DNA from 3 places in the Virgibacillus salinus genome. Region 3 is predicted to be linked to each of the others. Evidence: riboswitches for the same ligand, from Rfam matches in the RefSeq annotation. Region 3 holds a riboswitch; each other region holds the start of a gene.
What was found. Region 3 has a riboswitch for cyclic di-GMP ahead of BLS02_RS01085 (Spo0E family sporulation regulatory protein-aspartic acid phosphatase). Riboswitches for the same ligand answer to the same signal wherever they lie in the genome.

Region 1 (5,614 bases), 610 kb from region 3:
TTTCTATCATGGGAAAAATCATTCGTTCTTCCTTTCGGATATGTGCCTCTAACAGTATACCCAACTCGTGCATGACATCTAAACTGACATCTTCTCCATTGATAAGATTATCCATTTGTGCGCGTATCTTTACGTGTTCCAAAAGCATCTCTATTATCTCCGGCTGATCTACTTTTGCATACTGGGCGTATGCAGGTAAAAGAAATTCCTCTTCTTCTCGAAAATGCTGTTGCCCATTTGGATTCCAAAATTGATCGGTTTCCTGCTTAATTTCTTCTATTGTTAAACGGCTTTCATCTGTTCCAGCTCGTTTTAGCTTCAGTGCTAAGTGCAGCCCAATCATATGGTGACGTGACAGAGGTTGTAGTGACTCATGACGTTTAATGCCTTTACGGTTTGCCATTATAATCCTCCTCTTGTGCCTATCCAATTTTTTCCTCATTATAGCATTTTCAGGATTAGGGACAAGCACCTGACCCTCCGTCCCGGGTTAATGAAATTCTAGTTTTAGGTAAGTATATAAATAAGTTCGAAATCAATTCATTTACATATTGGGTTTGATACTTTATAATCAATTAGACATTATTCCGATAAGATTACTGGGGGTATAAATATGAAAAAATTATTTTATTTGTTGGTACTGGCAAGTTTAGTGGCTGTTATATCGGCATGTGGATCTGGCGAAGAGCAGCAAAATAACAGTGCAGATAATGAATCAGGAGAAAAAACGGCTAGTTTATATGATCAAGTTATGGAAAAAGGTGTTCTTACTGTAGGAACGGAAGGCACATATGCTCCGTTTACATTCCATAATGCAGAAGACAAATTAACTGGCTATGATGTAGAAGTCATCCGGGAAGTTGCAAATAGAATGGATGTTGACGTTGAATTCATGGAAACAAAATGGGATTCGATGTTTGCAGGCTTGAATTCAAAACGATTTGATCTTATCGCTAACCAGGTAGGAATCAATGAAGAACGTAAGGCGAACTATGACTTTTCCGTGCCTTACACATATTCATCAGCAGTGGTTGTTACACCTAAAGATAATGAAAGTATTGATTCGTTTGACGATTTAAAAGGGAAAAAGTCCGCACAGTCCCTTACAAGTAACTTTGAAGAGATTGCTAAAGAAAATGGGGCGGAAATCGTTAGTATTAAAGGTTTAGCTCAATCAATTGAATTGCTGAAGCAAAGTAGAGCAGATGTAACAGTGAATGACAGACTCGCCGTCCTCGACTATATCCAGCAGCAGGGATCAGAGCAAATTAAAATTGCTGCCAAACAGGATGATGCTTCCAAAACGGCATTTGCTTTTAATAAAGGGAATGAGGAACTAGTTAATGCGGTTGATAAACAATTGAAGGCAATGAAAGAAGATGGCACACTAGCTAAAATTGCAAAAGAATGGTTTGGTGAAGATGTTTCTTCCAAGTAATATATTATTTACCATAGATGCAACGATGGGAGGCTGGGAGTTATTCAAAAACTCTTTGCTTCCAATGATTTTAGGCGGGATTCAATATACAATCCCGCTTACTTTAATAGCATTTACCGTTGGCTTATTGTTCGCACTATTGCTTGCCATCATGCGGCTTTCCAAATCAGCATTTCTCCGCGCACCGTCTATTGCAATTGTATCGGCAGTCAGAGGGACGCCCTTGCTTGTTCAATTATTTATTGTGTTTTATGGGCTGCCAAGTCTTGATGTAACGATTGACCCTTTTCCAAGTGCGGTTATTGCATTTTCGATTAACGTAGCGGCATATGCATCAGAAATTATTCGTGCTTCTATTTTATCTATTTCAAAGGGTCAATGGGAGGCCGCATATACGATTGGGATGACCCAAAATACAGCGCTTAGGCGAATAATTCTTCCTCAAGCGACAAGGGTATCCGTGCCACCGTTATCCAATACGTTTATCAGTCTGGTGAAGGATACGTCGCTTGCTTCGTTAATTCTTGTCACGGAGTTGTTCAGGAAGGCACAAGAGATTGCGGCTGTAACATACGATTTCATGCTTATATATATTGAAGCGGCATTTTTATATTGGGTTGTTTGCTTTCTGTTGTCACTTGTTCAGCAGGCAATCGAAACCCGACTGGAGCGTCATATTTCTTCCTAGGAAGGTGAATTATCTGTGTATTTAACTGTGAATGGCTTGACCAAATCATTTGGAGAGTTGGAAGTATTGAAAGACATAAATTTAACAATCGAAAAAGGAAAAGTATTATCAATTATAGGTCCTTCAGGTTCAGGGAAAACAACACTACTTCGCTGCCTGAATGCATTGGAACAGCCAAATGAAGGAACCTTTTCATTTCATGATTCTTTTAATCTGGATTTTTCCAACAAAATCCATAAACGGGATGTATTGAAATTGAGAAGAAAGTCCGGGATGGTGTTCCAATCCTATAATCTTTTTCCACATAAAACTGCACTGGAGAATGTGACAGAGGGTCCCATTATTGTGCAAAGAGGTAAGAAGGAAGAGGAGCAAAACAGGGCAATAGAGTTGCTTACAAAAGTAGGGTTAAAGGATAAAGCAAATCTTTACCCAAATCAGTTATCCGGCGGTCAGCAGCAACGGGTTGGTATTGCACGAGCATTGGCAATTAAACCTGAACTGATGTTATTTGATGAACCTACTTCTGCATTAGACCCAGAGTTAATCGGAGAAGTATTATCCGTCATCAAAGACCTGGTAAAAGAAAATTGGACAATGGTTGTCGTAACCCACGAATTACAATTTGCCGAACAGGTATCCGATGAAGTCCTGTTTATGGATGAAGGTTATATCGTCGAACAAGGTCCTCCAAGTCAAGTGCTTAAGGAACCAAAAGAAGAGCGGACGAAGCAGTTTCTGAAAAGGATACTGAATCCAGCGTAACGGACCAGGGTTCTGGGTATGAATGTAAAAAGCCGAAATTCCATTTAGGAGGAATTTCAGCTTTTTTGACAAGTAAGAAAGTGTAGATACTTTCTTACTGCATAATTGCAACTAAGGCTTATCTATATTAAAGCTTGGCGATAAGCCAAGTTTTCTAATGGGGCGAGGGGCGACCTCGGGATTGGCATTAATGGGACGAGGAACCTGACCCTCCGTCCCGTTGAATAGCTTTTCTCGCCAATTTATCTGCGTAGTTATTTTTATCAGGTATCCACTTGATAAAAAAGTATGGAAAGCTGCTTGAATTATCTCTAATTTTCTCAAGTAAGGGGAGAAAGGTTTGATTTTTCGTGAAATCTTTTTCAATTGTATCTACTACTAGCTTTGAATCCGACCGAAATGACAGTATTTCATCTGGAAAATTTTCCAGGCAAATTTCCAATGCTTTTAACACAGCATGAAATTCTGCTTCATGGTTAGACATTTCTCCTAATGGAAATGAATATTCGTATATTTTTCCGTTTGCTTTTATATAAACACCAGCACCACTAATTCCCGGGTTGCCATTTGATGCCCCATCTGTGTAAACATTAATCAATGCTTTTATCTCCTTTTTAAGCGAGTCTTGTAAAGAAATTATATCAGTTTAGCGTACAGTTTACCTGAATTATTTTGCTCCGCAAAGAAATTAGCTTTTATAAACAGGCATAAAGAATCATTAAAAACCGTGACTATATACACGGTAATACAACTAACAACATAAATTGTACGAAAGGGCAAAATCGTTGAAAAGCGATGACGCAAAACTACAGGGGCTAAAGTCGGATGACAATGCTTGCCAGATATCGAATACGACCTCCGTCGATTTATGGCATTGCAAGCAGGAATATGTTTGAAGAAATTTTACTATCGTGGTAGGTTTTTTTGGCATCAATTAAGACTGAGGGAATTATCAACTGTTGTTTCCGATTGTCTTGATGAGAGATTCAAACATGAGCTTGAACAGAAAATTAATTATCATGAAGAAGCAGCAATGAACTACATAGTGAAAGACAAAAAAAGCGCCTGAATGGTGCTTTTTTTGATTAAATTGCTATTACTTCTATGAAGTTAAAAGATAGTCTCTATTACCCTAATCAATAACCATATTAGGTAAACATAACCATTTATCATAAAATTAAAACAATTCTAATTAATCATGAAATTATCGGTCTACTAATCTATAATAAAACTATCAAATTAAATAGGAGGTATAATATTGAAGAAAAAGTATATTGTTCCTGTTGTTCTGTCTTCAGCGCTATTAATTGGCTCGGTCACAGTGAGTGACGTGTTAGCTAAACCGCAAGACTCTAGTTTTAGCAGTGTGCAAGAAGAGAAGAAGTGGAATGCAAATGCGAATGTCCCTATATTTGTTAAGGGAAAAGTCGCAAAAAAGTTTAAAGACAGCAATGCCTCAAATGCGGTTAATTTCCTGAAGCAAAATGAAAAAAGGTTTGGGATTAAGAATCCAGAGGAAAATCTAAAGGTTAAAGATGTTCAAAAAGATGATCTTGGAATGACACACATTCGCTTTGATCAAACGAAAAATGGAGTGCCTGTAGAAGGTACAGAAATAATTGTTCACTTTAACAAGAAAAATGAGGTTGTTGCAGTAAATGGCAACCATAATAAAGTAGTTGAAGGTAATGTTATTAACACCAATCCTTCCGTTGACATCAGCGAAGCTATACACCAAGCTAAGTCATCAGTGAATGCTCCAGAAAAACTTGCGTATAAACCTACCTCTGACCTCGTTGTTTATTCATTCGAAGGAGAAAGTAATCTAGCCTATAAAATTAATGTTAATTTCCTTGGTGACAAACCTGGCAACTGGTTTGTATTTGTTGATGCCAAATCGGGAGATGTCATTGATAAGTATAATGCGTTATTGCATGCCGATGAAATCGAAAAGAAGGCACACAAAGGTGTAGGCGAAGGGGTGCACGGTGCAAAGCGACAGCTTCACACAACGATGGAAATACAACCTGATGAAAGCACCACATTTAAGTTATATGATGAATCACATAATAGTCTAGAAGGTATTTACACATATGATTATAACACTGGAAATATTTTCGAAAACAAGAGTGAAGCCTGGATGGATGAGTACCAACACCCGGCAGTAGATGCACACTATAATTCAGAAACTGTATATGATTATTACCTTAATGAACATGATCGTAACTCCCTTGACGGTAATGGAATGGCTATCGTTTCTTACGTTCACTTTGGCAACAATTATAATAATGCTTTTTGGAATGGACGTCAGATGACTTATGGTGACGGGGATGGCGAGTTTATGGTACCACTATCGGCAGGTCTTGATGTCGCTGCTCATGAGATGACTCACGGTGTGATCAGTCACTCGGCAAATTTACGTTACCGGAATAAATCAGGTGCATTGAATGAGTCATTCGCTGATGTGTTTGGAGCCCTTATCGATGAAGATGATTGGGAATTGGGTGAAGACATTATGGCGCCAGCCTCCATTGAAGAGGGAAGGGTTGCATTACGCAGCTTAAGTAATCCAGACCAATTTGCAGTGTCTGACGCTAGAGCCCCATATGGTGACGGAATGTACCCTGAACATATGGATGAATTCTATCATATGCCAATTTGGGTAGATAATGGTGGTGTTCATGTTAACTCGTCCATTACCAACCATGCTGCATACCTAATAG
Region 2 (5,614 bases), 720 kb from region 3:
CTGATTCACAGCTAATGGTTGTTACAAGTTCTGTCAGTGAGGATATTATTCACAAAGCAATGGGTATCGATTTAACCGAGAAACAATTAATCTGGATCTCGCGTGCTTCTGTTGTATTTTTCGGATTAGTTGGAATGACAATTGCTCTCGTATCTGAATCGTTGCTTTATCTTGTTGTCAGCTGGGCCTGGGCAGGAGTCGGGTGTACACTGTCACCAGCTATTCTAATGACATTTTTCTGGAAACGTTACTCGGGTGCTGGTGTTATTGCTACTATCCTATCAGGCTTAATATCTACATTAATTTGGATTAGCACACCACTTGAAGAAATGATCACATCAAAGTTCTCCACCTTTTTCATAGCTCTATTTTTCGGTATCGTATTTAGCTTATTAATGCCAGATAGGGACGAGAAGATAGAGTTAGGTACAACGGAAGAAGCATTATAATGATTATAGTTGGAGGAAGTGCCTTAGGTGCTTCCTCTTACTATAATAATCGAACCTCAAGTCAAGAAAGTGGCATAAAAAGTAAAATAAATTTTTTCCTGAAAGATGCCACTTTTTTTGTTTCACGTTCGATTGTAGTATAAATAGAACTACTTGATTAATTTAGTTATTCCGATCAGACAAAATCCGCTAAATACCGGCAAATCGCAGGCACCACGCATTTTAATCTGGAGCCATGTATTCGGTGTACTCCCAGGTGGTAATGTATGCATCGGTACAACAAGTTCTTGCTGCAATTCTTCCAGTAAAATAACGGCCTGATTACCATCTTCAATTCGGTCCAATACTCCGGCTGTAATCAGTTCTGAATTGACGTCAGAATCCAGGTAAGTCAATGACAACAAAAACAGTACCAACAGGTAATACTTCCAGACAATATTCATGAGTTGCTCCTTGTTTAACTTTTTTTCTATTATGACAAGATAGATCGCAATTTGCACATAACGATAATTGGAAAAGCGGAGCAGACATCTAAGGGAAAATTAAATTCTTTCCTTAGAAAAAATTAAATTTTCACGTACAAAACTCAGTTCAAAAATCAATTATGATCATTTTGTATATAGATTTTCCCTAATAGCTCTGATACGCTTAAAGATAAGCAATAGTTAGGCGATTGGGGAGACATTAAGATGACCAAAAAATATTTATTTATTCTAATTTTCGCTATTCTGGTAGCATGCGGCCAAAACACAGATCAAGGTTCAACTGATCAACAAAAGGGCACAAACCATTCGGAATCAGTAAAAGATTCATTACAGGATAAGGAGAAACCGAAAGAGCAAGATTCAAACCAAAGCGAAACCGATGGAGCTACCAAACCAATTTCAGATGATAAACCTGTTAAAAAGAGCAATTCATTATCAGATTTGAAGGTTCACTACATCGATGTTGGACAAGCTGACGCTACCCTTTTTCAATATAAGAGTAATGGTGAGCAATACACTATATTATTTGATACTGGAGATTGGCAAGGAAATGAGGTGGCTAACTACCTTTTAGCACAAGGTGTTTCTTCTATCGATGTGCTCATTGTCAGTCATGCTGATGCTGATCACTCCGGGCAATTGGCAGATGTCATGAACACATTTGATGTTGGCGAAGTTTGGATGTCTGGAAATGAAAGTTCATCACAAACATTTCAACAAGGTATGAAAGCTGTTCTGGCAAGTGATGCTGACTACGATGAGCCAAGAACCGGAGACACGTTTGAAATTGGTACGATGGACATAACCGTTCTCCATCCAAGCAGTATTTCTGGCAACACAAACGAAGAATCCATTTCCGCAAAATTCACATATGGCGACATGAGCTTCCTGTTCACTGGCGATGCTGATCGTGATAGCGAAATGGAAATGGTAAACAGCGGAAATAATGTTAATGCTGACATTGTGCAATTAGGACACCACGGATCCAACACATCCAGTAGTCCAGCCTTTATTGATGCAGTAAGTCCTGAAATAGCCATTTACAGTGCAGGAGCAGATAACCAATATGGACACCCTCATGCCGAAGTGATTTCACTTATTCAAAACGCTGGGATCAAATTATATGGTACTGATGTTCATGGAACGATTGTTGTAACAACGGATGGAAAAGACTATACCATCCAAACAAAAGAAGATGGCACAATCAGCCCAAGTAACAGCGATTCCTCAGATAACTCATCCAATAATGATACAAATAATCAATCAACTAGCACGGAAAATAAGACAGCAACTAGGGACTGTATTAACATCAACAATGCATCATCTAATAAATTGCAGGAAATTATCCATATCGGTCCGGCACGTGCAGAGGATTTGATGAAATTACGTCCATATCAATCAGTAGATGATTTAACAGATGTTAGTGGAATTGGTCCATCGCGGATAGCCGATATCAAAAGCCAAGGCTTAGCATGTACAGGAGGATAAAACATGAGAGGAATACTAGATCGATTTGAAGACAATAACAAAGCCGTCATCCTCATTGAGGAAACCAAGGAAGAAGTGGTCATTCCGGTTGATGAATTACCTAATGGCAGCAGCGAAAATACGTACTTCATTATGGAAAAAATAGACGATAAGTACCAGATTGTTTCGATTGATGAAGCAACCACCCAAAAGGAAGCTGAAGAAACATCTGATTTAATGGCAAAATTACGTGCAAAAAGTAAAGGGAGTAAGTTTAAGAAGAAGCAATAATATGAAAAGCCGAAATCCTATATGGACTCCAGCTTTTAGTTTATTTATCGATAAAAATTGACAAAAATCGGGAAGTGACAGGCACCACTACAATTCTTCTTTAATATCATAATTAGGCAATACCAGCACTTCTACTCGTCTGTTTTTTGCCCGATTTTGATCATTGGTGTTCGGTACTAGTGGTTTATGTTCACCAAACCCCTTTGCACTGAATGTTCTTGGGTCAAGTTTGTCATTCTCTAGTATTAAACGCATGAAGTTAACCGCTCGCATGACACTTAAATCCCAATTCGATGAGAATTTACTAGTACGAATTGGCCGTTCATCTGTATGTCCACTGACTACTATTTGATGTGGTGGATCCGTGTACAAAAAGGTTGATATAGCACTTGCAATTTTCCTGCCTTCTCCCCTCACCACCGCGCTTCCAGAATCAAATGTTACATCATTGATAATAGTAACTAATAATCCTTCTCCAGTTAACTTTGTTCCTAACTTTTCGGCAAGATTGTTTTCAGTTATATATTCATTTATTCTCTTCTGCAGCAATTCCAATCTATTTAACTCTTGTTCACTGTCACTTAACTTTTCTTCTTTTTCCTCTTCCTCAGGTTTTTCAGTCTCCTCTTCATCCTCTTCCACATCCTGAGGCATCTCTACTGTGCTATTACTTTCTTCTAGTATCCCATCGCCCCCGGAAAACTCACTATTAAACACGCGAGAGAGCTCCTCATATTTTTTTGCATCTAGCTCACTCATCGCAAATAAAACTATGAATAATGCCAGGAGCAGCGTTAATAAATCCGCATAAGGAAGCAACCAGGATTCACTCATATGAGTTTCATCATTCTTTTTCTTTCTGCGCATCTGATCCCTCCTGGTCTAACTTCGATAACTCTTTTGGAGATAAATATGAACTTAATTTATCCCGAATCAGCTGTGGGGATTCACCATTTGTTATGGATAAGACACCTTCAATTATGATTTGTTTCATCAGCACCTCTTTTTTTGATTTCTCTTTAAGTTTGTTTGCAAAAGGGTGCCACAATACATAACCAGAAAATATACCAAACAGAGTTGCGATAAAAGCCGAAGAGATAGCATGTCCTAAAGCCTCCATGTCATTCATATCACCTAAAGCAGCGATTAAACCGACAACCGCCCCCAACACACCAAGCGTTGGAGCGTATGTACCAGCCTGTGAAAAGACGGAAACACCTTTCTGATGCCTCTCTTCCATAGCGTCAATTTTTTCTAACATAAGCTCTCTAATAAACTCCGTTGATTGCCCATCAACAGCCAACTGGATGCCTGACGACAAAAAACTGTCATCCACCTGTTCTATTTTAGACTCAAGCGATAGTATTCCTTCTTTCCGAGTAAGCTCTGCCCATTCAGTAAATCTATCAACAGTTTGTTTTACATCGTTCTGCTTATCTTCCTTAAATAGTATTATAAATAGTCTCGGTACCTTTTTAATCGTTTCCATTGGAAAAGCAATACACACAGACGCAGCTGTTCCGAAAAATATAATAATAAAAGCAGCAGGATTAACTAACGCTGCGGGATTAACACCTTTAAGTGTCATACCTATCCCAATAGCTAAAAATCCGATAAAAATGCCAATAATTGATGTCTTATCCATCATTATGTACCTCCTTGAAGATAGGGAATAACTGAGAATTCCCGATTTTCCTATAATTAAAAATAGCCTACCAAAAATGATAGACTTTAATTAGCTTAACTACTAATCTTTTCATCCTTTTTCGGTAACCCGGCGATCATAGTCATAAAACCTTAGACCCGTGGCTCTGCGTCCTTACCTTTCAATAAGTTTGCCGTTATCGCAGGTTATTCAACTTTTTTCTCATCAATCAACCCTTATTTTTATTAGAAGTTTCATACTAACTATATCGTTCAAAATTCCGGAAAGTTGAATATCAAAAGGGAAGAAAAAATATTTCGAAAAATTTAACATGTGTTGTGGCCAGTATGATTGCGCCTTCTGATACTCTAAAATCATCTGATACCTTGAAAAAAATAAAGAAAATGCTTATAATAAAGTCTGACTCAACGGGGCATTAGCTCAGCTGGGAGAGCATCGTGCTGGCAGCGCGAGGGTCAGCGGTTCGAGCCCGCTATGCTCCATCCAACTTAAGTCTTGTGGTATCAAGGGGTAAATAGAAATATCCACTTACATCATGTAAGTGGTTTTTTTGCGTTGTGTGCGAAAAACCCAAAGGTACAAACTATAAAATATATAAATGAAATTTTTATATTATTCTTTACTAATACTTTACTTTGAACCTTTTTTATTAATTTTGAACTGATATAATAAAGACTAACTATTATTATGGAGGGGTGTTTTTTGAGGTATAAACTATTAATAAATATTATATTTTTTATTGTATTAATGGGATTGGTGAGTCAACCTATCTTTACATCTGCTGAAGAGGTGGAAGCATCTAGAGCAGTGTCTATGGATGGAACTCTTCAAGTATATGTCGATAAAGATGTTGAATCAGAAGTATTAATAGAATATGAACTGGGTACTATTATCAATTACCAGAAAGATGAAAATGACGGTAATTGGTTAAATGTAGAAGTAATTATTGGCGAGGAAACAAAGAAAGGATATGTACATAAAGATGACGTTACATTGATCGAACCCGAAACACAAGATCTTCAGGGTGTAGTAATTCCTGATGTCATGAACGTTTATCAAAAGCCAGTTGAGAATTCTATTGTAATGAAATCTATTGAAAAAGGTACATTAGTATCTTATCAAACATTCACTAATGGTTGGTACGAGATAACATTAAATGCTGATGGGAAAGAAACAACAGGTTACATAATCGCAGAAGAAGTAGAAGAGCCACTGAACAATCCAAGCTCTTTCTCTGGAATTGCTTTAAATGATAA
Region 3 (5,614 bases):
CTTCATCATCACCACCATCTAATAGAAACCCCCATTGATTTATTTCATTATCTTTCATCCATAGAGCTATCTGTTTTAACATTTTAATAATTTCACTACTATCCTCATTCGTAGCAATTTTTATATTGAAACCTTCAACGTAATCCAAGTTCATTTTTTACCTCCTCATAGATTATCTTACATTTTTATTCTTTGTGATAGGTAACGGAACCCGCTCCATCCAACTCCCTATACCGTTTTTCGTGTTCTGTAAAGCAAGGCACCAACTAGCGCCAGGAAATAAACAAGTAATCCAATAAGTGTATAGACATACATGATTGGCTGGTTCTGAACATACCCAACGATTGGCACATTTAAGAGCAGTAATAAAGGAAATCCAAACATTATTGCTGTCGCACTACCCATCACCATATTATCTGCTGTATTGGATTGGAATTTTGGATCAACTGCCTTTAATAGTGCCATTCCAGTTGATATGGTACCGGTTTGCATTCCGTAAAATCCTAATACGTTTGGCAGCTTATCCTCAGGAAATACGCGTGGTCCAATCCAAAGTAAAAATGCGATGGTTACGAAGCCGCCTAAAGTAGTTAATATCAGAATCGGGACAGCATACTCCTGTAATGCATAAATCGAAATAGCAGCGATTGATGCGGTTATCATGTAATCGAACGAAAAACCGGAAATTCGCTGCAGTAAAAAGTTGTTCGGTGAATGTTCAAGCTGAAGTCCAGCATTTTTTAATCTATTTAAAACAGTTCGGAAAAACATCGCGTACAAGCTTCCGATTAAAAAGTGGAATCCAATGATTAGCTGGGCAAAAGTTGCTCCAAATGTTCCGAGTGGCGTCAATACTTTGTCTAACCCGTATATTGTTAAATATGTAACAAGGTAAATGAAGCCGATTAATGCTATTTGATAGGTTAGCTTATCGATTGCATCACTTAATGAAATTTCATCTGGCTCGGACCTTTCTACCATTTGTTTATGTGTTTTGACTGGTCCAGATTCGGTTTTCTGGAATTTTTTGTTACGGGCTAATAGGTTCATCAGGATAATCCCGACAACCGTCGCCCAGATAAAGCCTATCCCGGCAATCGTTAAACCAAGGTTCCCGCCACCAACTAGTCTCAGTTCTTCCCACTGTGTACCTATCGAATATGCTTGTCCAGGTCCTTGACCGAATCCGAGTGGCAGCAATAGTCCAACACCTGGGAAAAAGTCCGGATAAAATGTTTCGACAAGGATCATGAATAAACCAAAACCGACCAATCCCTGAATTAAATACGTGGAAACAATCATAAGGCCTGAGTTAAGGATTGCCGGGCTGTTTTCAATTTCCCGTTCTTTTAACGATAAAGCAATAAAGCCAATTGCCATTAGATGGTAAACCAGGTTTCCAAGTAAATCCTTATCAAAGTTTATCCACCCTAATAGTTCAGGTCCGACGATTAGCCCCATGAAACCCGCAATCATTGACGTTGGCACAATTAATTTCCGCAAGGCTGGAATTCTCGCTTTTAATACAGCGGCAATAACTATTAAAAAAGATAAAAGAGCAAAATCGAGTACTAATGACCAGGAGTTACTCATGAGATAACCTCCTTGGTCTGTTTAGATTCCAATGCCTGTGCGGTTTTGATTGCCATTAGCCATTTGTATGCCGAGGTGTTGGGCTGATAAAATACAATTCGGTAAAATTGATTTTCATAAAAAAAGTCCAGCTTATGATGAAACTGTATATTAATCCCTTCTAGGTCCCGAAATGCAAAAGCATATTGCTCCTGGTTATCACCGTTAAAAGTGATTGTTTTATTGTTCCACTTCAAATCCCCTTTAGAAATAAGCCGGAATGGTTCATTGTCCCAAGATATAAACAGCTTTACATGGTCCTGCATTGCCTCATTCCAGTTCTGCTGCCAATCCGGGTCAAGTAATGTCTCTTTCAAAAATTCAAGCTGCCATTTATTCCAATCACGAGGAGTAGAATAATAGATGGGGTGTGTTACTTCTTCAAAATTTCCTAAAAGTGTGTAACGAACGGTATAATCACAGCTCTGACATTCAAACAGGTCATCGTGCGAATGCAGCTGTCCAGGTATTCTACAATGTGGACAAACAAACAACAGGCGTTCCAAGTAGTTTGCTAGATTTTTCCCCTGATATTCACTCGCAATCTCGGACTGCCATTCCATTTCATTATGGTAAAGCGCTTCGGTTAGCTTTTGGTTTATGACGTCAGGTGAATCGTTTGAAAAAGCTCCCTGATCCCATTCTTTTTTATAGGAAATAGAGATTAAGCCTTTGCGATGTTTATCTGCCCACCTTGGATGAGTAAGATGGCCACCGCGAATAGTTGCAACTACAACTGGAATGTCTAACAGCTTGACTAGTTTCGCTGTTGAATAAATAAGCGGCTCGGTGTCACCATCCCAATTACGGTTCCCCTCTGGAAAAATACCAATAACCCGATTATGCTTTTTAGCTTTCAGCACACCTCTTATCGTGCTTGTATCATTTTTGAATTTCATCTTTGGAATGGCACCAACATAGTTTAATATTCTTTTTAAGAAAGGATTTCGAAAAAGAGGGTCAGCAGCAATGAAAGAAATCGGTTCTTTTACATAACTATTCAGAATCAGTGGATCCCAGTTATTTACGTGGTTGGATAAAATAATATAAGGTGGTTCCATATGAAGTGTATCATTGCGTTCAATTACTATTTTCGAACGATTTCTAGTAAAGAAGCGGATAGGAATTAACAGCATATTTATTATCCACATATTTGGTTTATTTTCGATACTCATAGTTTCACATCCAACGATAAAATTTATGAAATAATTACTCTATTATTTTACCATACTTAAATACAAAAAAAGCTATACCCCAATAGTGTACGGAGTATAGAGAGGCAGTGTTAGTACCACAAAAACATGAATTTAGAATTAATCTAGTTCATTTGCACAAAAAGACATTAGATCATTTCGTTGGTTGAGCTTCACATCTAATAATTGACTAACTTGTATTAATGAAGGATCTGTAAACTCACTTCCATTCGCTTTAACTTGATACATCAAAGATTTGAGCATTTTAATATCATCGTTAATAATCTTAAGAACATCTTCTATATCCAAATCACATCCCCCTTCCAGGAATAAGGAGTGTATTCGAAAGCTGGCTGACTTATTGGAATATCCAACTTAGTCCCTGTAGCTTTGCGTCATCATTTTTCAATGATTTTGCCATTTCGTACATGATGTGATGGTACTAACACAGTTTATTCTATAAAAGATATTATTCACAATATACTATATATACTGAATTAACGCAAAAATAATGAAAAGATACTGGAGAATTTTAAACTTGATTCACCTGGATTATTGTCCCGTCTTTTCATAATACGCATAGGATAATACAATAATATGAATAAGGAAGTGAGCAAGCGATGGGATTATATATTAATAATGATGATCATCCAGATGTCTTTATGAATGGCAGCGATATTCTGGAGCCGAACCAAGGATACTTTCGCGTAGATTATTTCTCCGAGATGATAAAAGAACAGAAAGAGCTAAATAAATCATTATCCAATTCATTCCGTGACTTAAAATCGTTATACCACCAACAAACTAATACGCAAGCAGGCAGATGGCAGGAGGTTGGCAAACAGCTGGAAGTATTAAAAGAAAGTAACCTTCAGCACCAAAATTTCGAGAATCAGGCTGTGCAATGGCTGACAACCCTAGATAGAAACAATGCAAAGTTACAAGCTATTCTGGAGAACGGTGGACTATTAAATAAGGAGATTGCAGAACAAGTCAATCTCTTAGGCGAATCGAATCAGGCTATTGTAGATCAGCTAGGAAAATATGAAACCTCAAGCCAGGCACTCGCATCACACATGAGTGAATTATATGATCTTAACAAAGAGATGTCAGAGTGGATATCCACACAAGACGATAACCAGGATCAAGTTATAAACCGGTTGGAAAACCAGGAAGCCCTGATGGAGAAAACGTTAAGGCAAATTGATCAGTTTCGATCTATTCTTTTTGAACGAACTAACTATATAGCAGAAAGTATTGAAAACAGTTATAACCTTACTTCCACATATGTCTATAAATTGATGACTGGATCAGAACAACCACTGTCCCTTTTCATGACGAAACAACGAGAAGAAGAGAGGAAGTCTGAATAACTGAGTGAAATGGCGATACTGGAATACGGTATCGTCATTCTTTGTTACAATGTAAACAAACGAAGTCCATAAAGGAATGAATTTGAATGAACATAAAAATTATCACAGTAGGAAAATTAAAGGAAAAATACCTCAAGCAGGGCATTGAGGAATATCTCAAACGATTAAGTACATATGCAAAAGTTCAAATTACCGAAGTCGCCGATGAAAAAGCCCCGGAAAATATGAGCGACGCTGAAATGATCGAAGTAAAACAAAAGGAAGGCGAACGCATTCTCGCTAACATCAAGCAGGATACCCATGTCATAACCCTCGAAATCAATGGCAAAATGCTAAGTTCTGAACAGCTCGCAGCCAAAATGGACGAGCTTGCCACCTACGGGAAAAGTAAGCTTGCATTTGTTATCGGCGGATCATTAGGCATTAGTGATGAAGTCCAAAAGCGGAGTGATCTTGCATTATCATTTTCCAAAATGACATTTCCGCACCAGGTGATGAGGCTTATATTGTTGGAGCAGATTTATCGTGGGTTTAGGATTAATTGGGGGGAACCGTACCATAAGTAAATGAGGTTTTTAAGCACAGTCTTCAGGACTGTGCTTATTTATTATGAAAAAAGGATGATGTTGAAATGGAAATCAAACAATTTGAAAGAATGATATGTGATTCTGTTAAAGATATTCAACAAGGAAAATTCCCCGAAGAATTAAATGAAGTCTTACATTTTGTCAACACGTTTGAAAGATTGGAAATAGAAACATCAAAAGTAGGTATCCAAATCATTCTAAACGATGGTTCTAAATTCAATTTATTTATCAATTGGCCAGAAAAGTGTGGCCAGTAAAGGTGAAGTGTGTTATATTATAGACACTAAATATAAGAGGTGTTTCTATGGATAATACATTGCGTTCAAAAAGGTATAAATTGATAATGAATTCCCCTGATTATAGAGAAAAGTTGGAGAAGCTTACGAAGGATATTAAAATCAGTGCTAAAAATTCGTTGAATGAAACTCACTTAGCTCAAGAATTTAGCTACCATTTAAAAAAGTTTTTGTCGGATGAACTTGGTATTGATAATATCAATTTAGATCCAGAGGTTAATGATAAAATTTTAGGACATAAATTTACAGGTAGAATGGACGCAGTCTCAAACAGTTTAATTTTTGAATATAAGCATCCATCTAAGTTATTAACAAAGAATGATAAAGAAAAGGCTCATAATCAAGTTGTTGATTACTTAGAACAACTTTTTGAATTGGAAGGCAAGCAATATAGAGCGATTCTTACAGATGGCATAAAAATAAAGTATTATTATTATGTCGATAACATCATCCGATGGACGAATTTTAGCGACATTGATTCTGATGATATAGCTGTTATTGTTAAGTCGATTATAAATTTCGATAATAAAAAA

Region 1: it holds a riboswitch for cyclic di-GMP, as region 3 does, so the genes downstream of both, BLS02_RS18730 (hypothetical protein) here and BLS02_RS01085 (Spo0E family sporulation regulatory protein-aspartic acid phosphatase) in region 3, are expected to answer to the same signal.
Region 2: it holds a riboswitch for cyclic di-GMP, as region 3 does, so the genes downstream of both, motA (flagellar motor stator protein MotA) here and BLS02_RS01085 (Spo0E family sporulation regulatory protein-aspartic acid phosphatase) in region 3, are expected to answer to the same signal.

What each region holds. Positions count from the first base shown of each region.
Region 1 is NZ_FNKD01000001.1:819,637-825,250, forward strand. It holds gene BLS02_RS03935 (hemerythrin domain-containing protein) at 1-403, opposite strand, end outside; gene BLS02_RS03940 (amino acid ABC transporter substrate-binding protein) at 614-1,438, shown strand; gene BLS02_RS03945 (amino acid ABC transporter permease) at 1,422-2,126, shown strand; gene BLS02_RS03950 (amino acid ABC transporter ATP-binding protein) at 2,142-2,891, shown strand; gene BLS02_RS03955 (ribonuclease HI family protein) at 3,079-3,489, opposite strand; cyclic di-GMP riboswitch class I at 3,657-3,741, shown strand; gene BLS02_RS18730 (hypothetical protein) at 3,727-3,960, shown strand; gene BLS02_RS03960 (M4 family metallopeptidase) at 4,150-5,614, shown strand, end outside.
Region 2 is NZ_FNKD01000001.1:930,550-936,163, reverse strand. It holds gene BLS02_RS04425 (sodium/proline symporter) at 1-449, shown strand, start outside; gene BLS02_RS04420 (DUF3006 domain-containing protein) at 599-892, opposite strand; gene BLS02_RS04415 (MBL fold metallo-hydrolase) at 1,139-2,422, shown strand; gene BLS02_RS04410 (DUF3006 domain-containing protein) at 2,426-2,692, shown strand; gene motB (flagellar motor protein MotB) at 2,780-3,559, opposite strand; gene motA (flagellar motor stator protein MotA) at 3,537-4,337, opposite strand; cyclic di-GMP riboswitch class I at 4,458-4,542, opposite strand; tRNA gene BLS02_RS04395 (tRNA-Ala) at 4,768-4,840, shown strand; gene BLS02_RS04390 (M14 family metallocarboxypeptidase) at 5,061-5,614, shown strand, end outside.
Region 3 is NZ_FNKD01000001.1:207,492-213,105, forward strand. It holds gene BLS02_RS01070 (GNAT family N-acetyltransferase) at 1-154, opposite strand, end outside; gene BLS02_RS01075 (sodium/glutamate symporter family protein) at 229-1,593, opposite strand; gene BLS02_RS01080 (lysophospholipid acyltransferase family protein) at 1,590-2,807, opposite strand; gene BLS02_RS01085 (Spo0E family sporulation regulatory protein-aspartic acid phosphatase) at 2,946-3,134, opposite strand; cyclic di-GMP riboswitch class I at 3,167-3,254, opposite strand; gene BLS02_RS01090 (hypothetical protein) at 3,446-4,198, shown strand; gene rlmH (23S rRNA (pseudouridine(1915)-N(3))-methyltransferase RlmH) at 4,285-4,764, shown strand; gene BLS02_RS01100 (hypothetical protein) at 4,830-5,042, shown strand; gene BLS02_RS01105 (Eco57I restriction-modification methylase domain-containing protein) at 5,090-5,614, shown strand, end outside.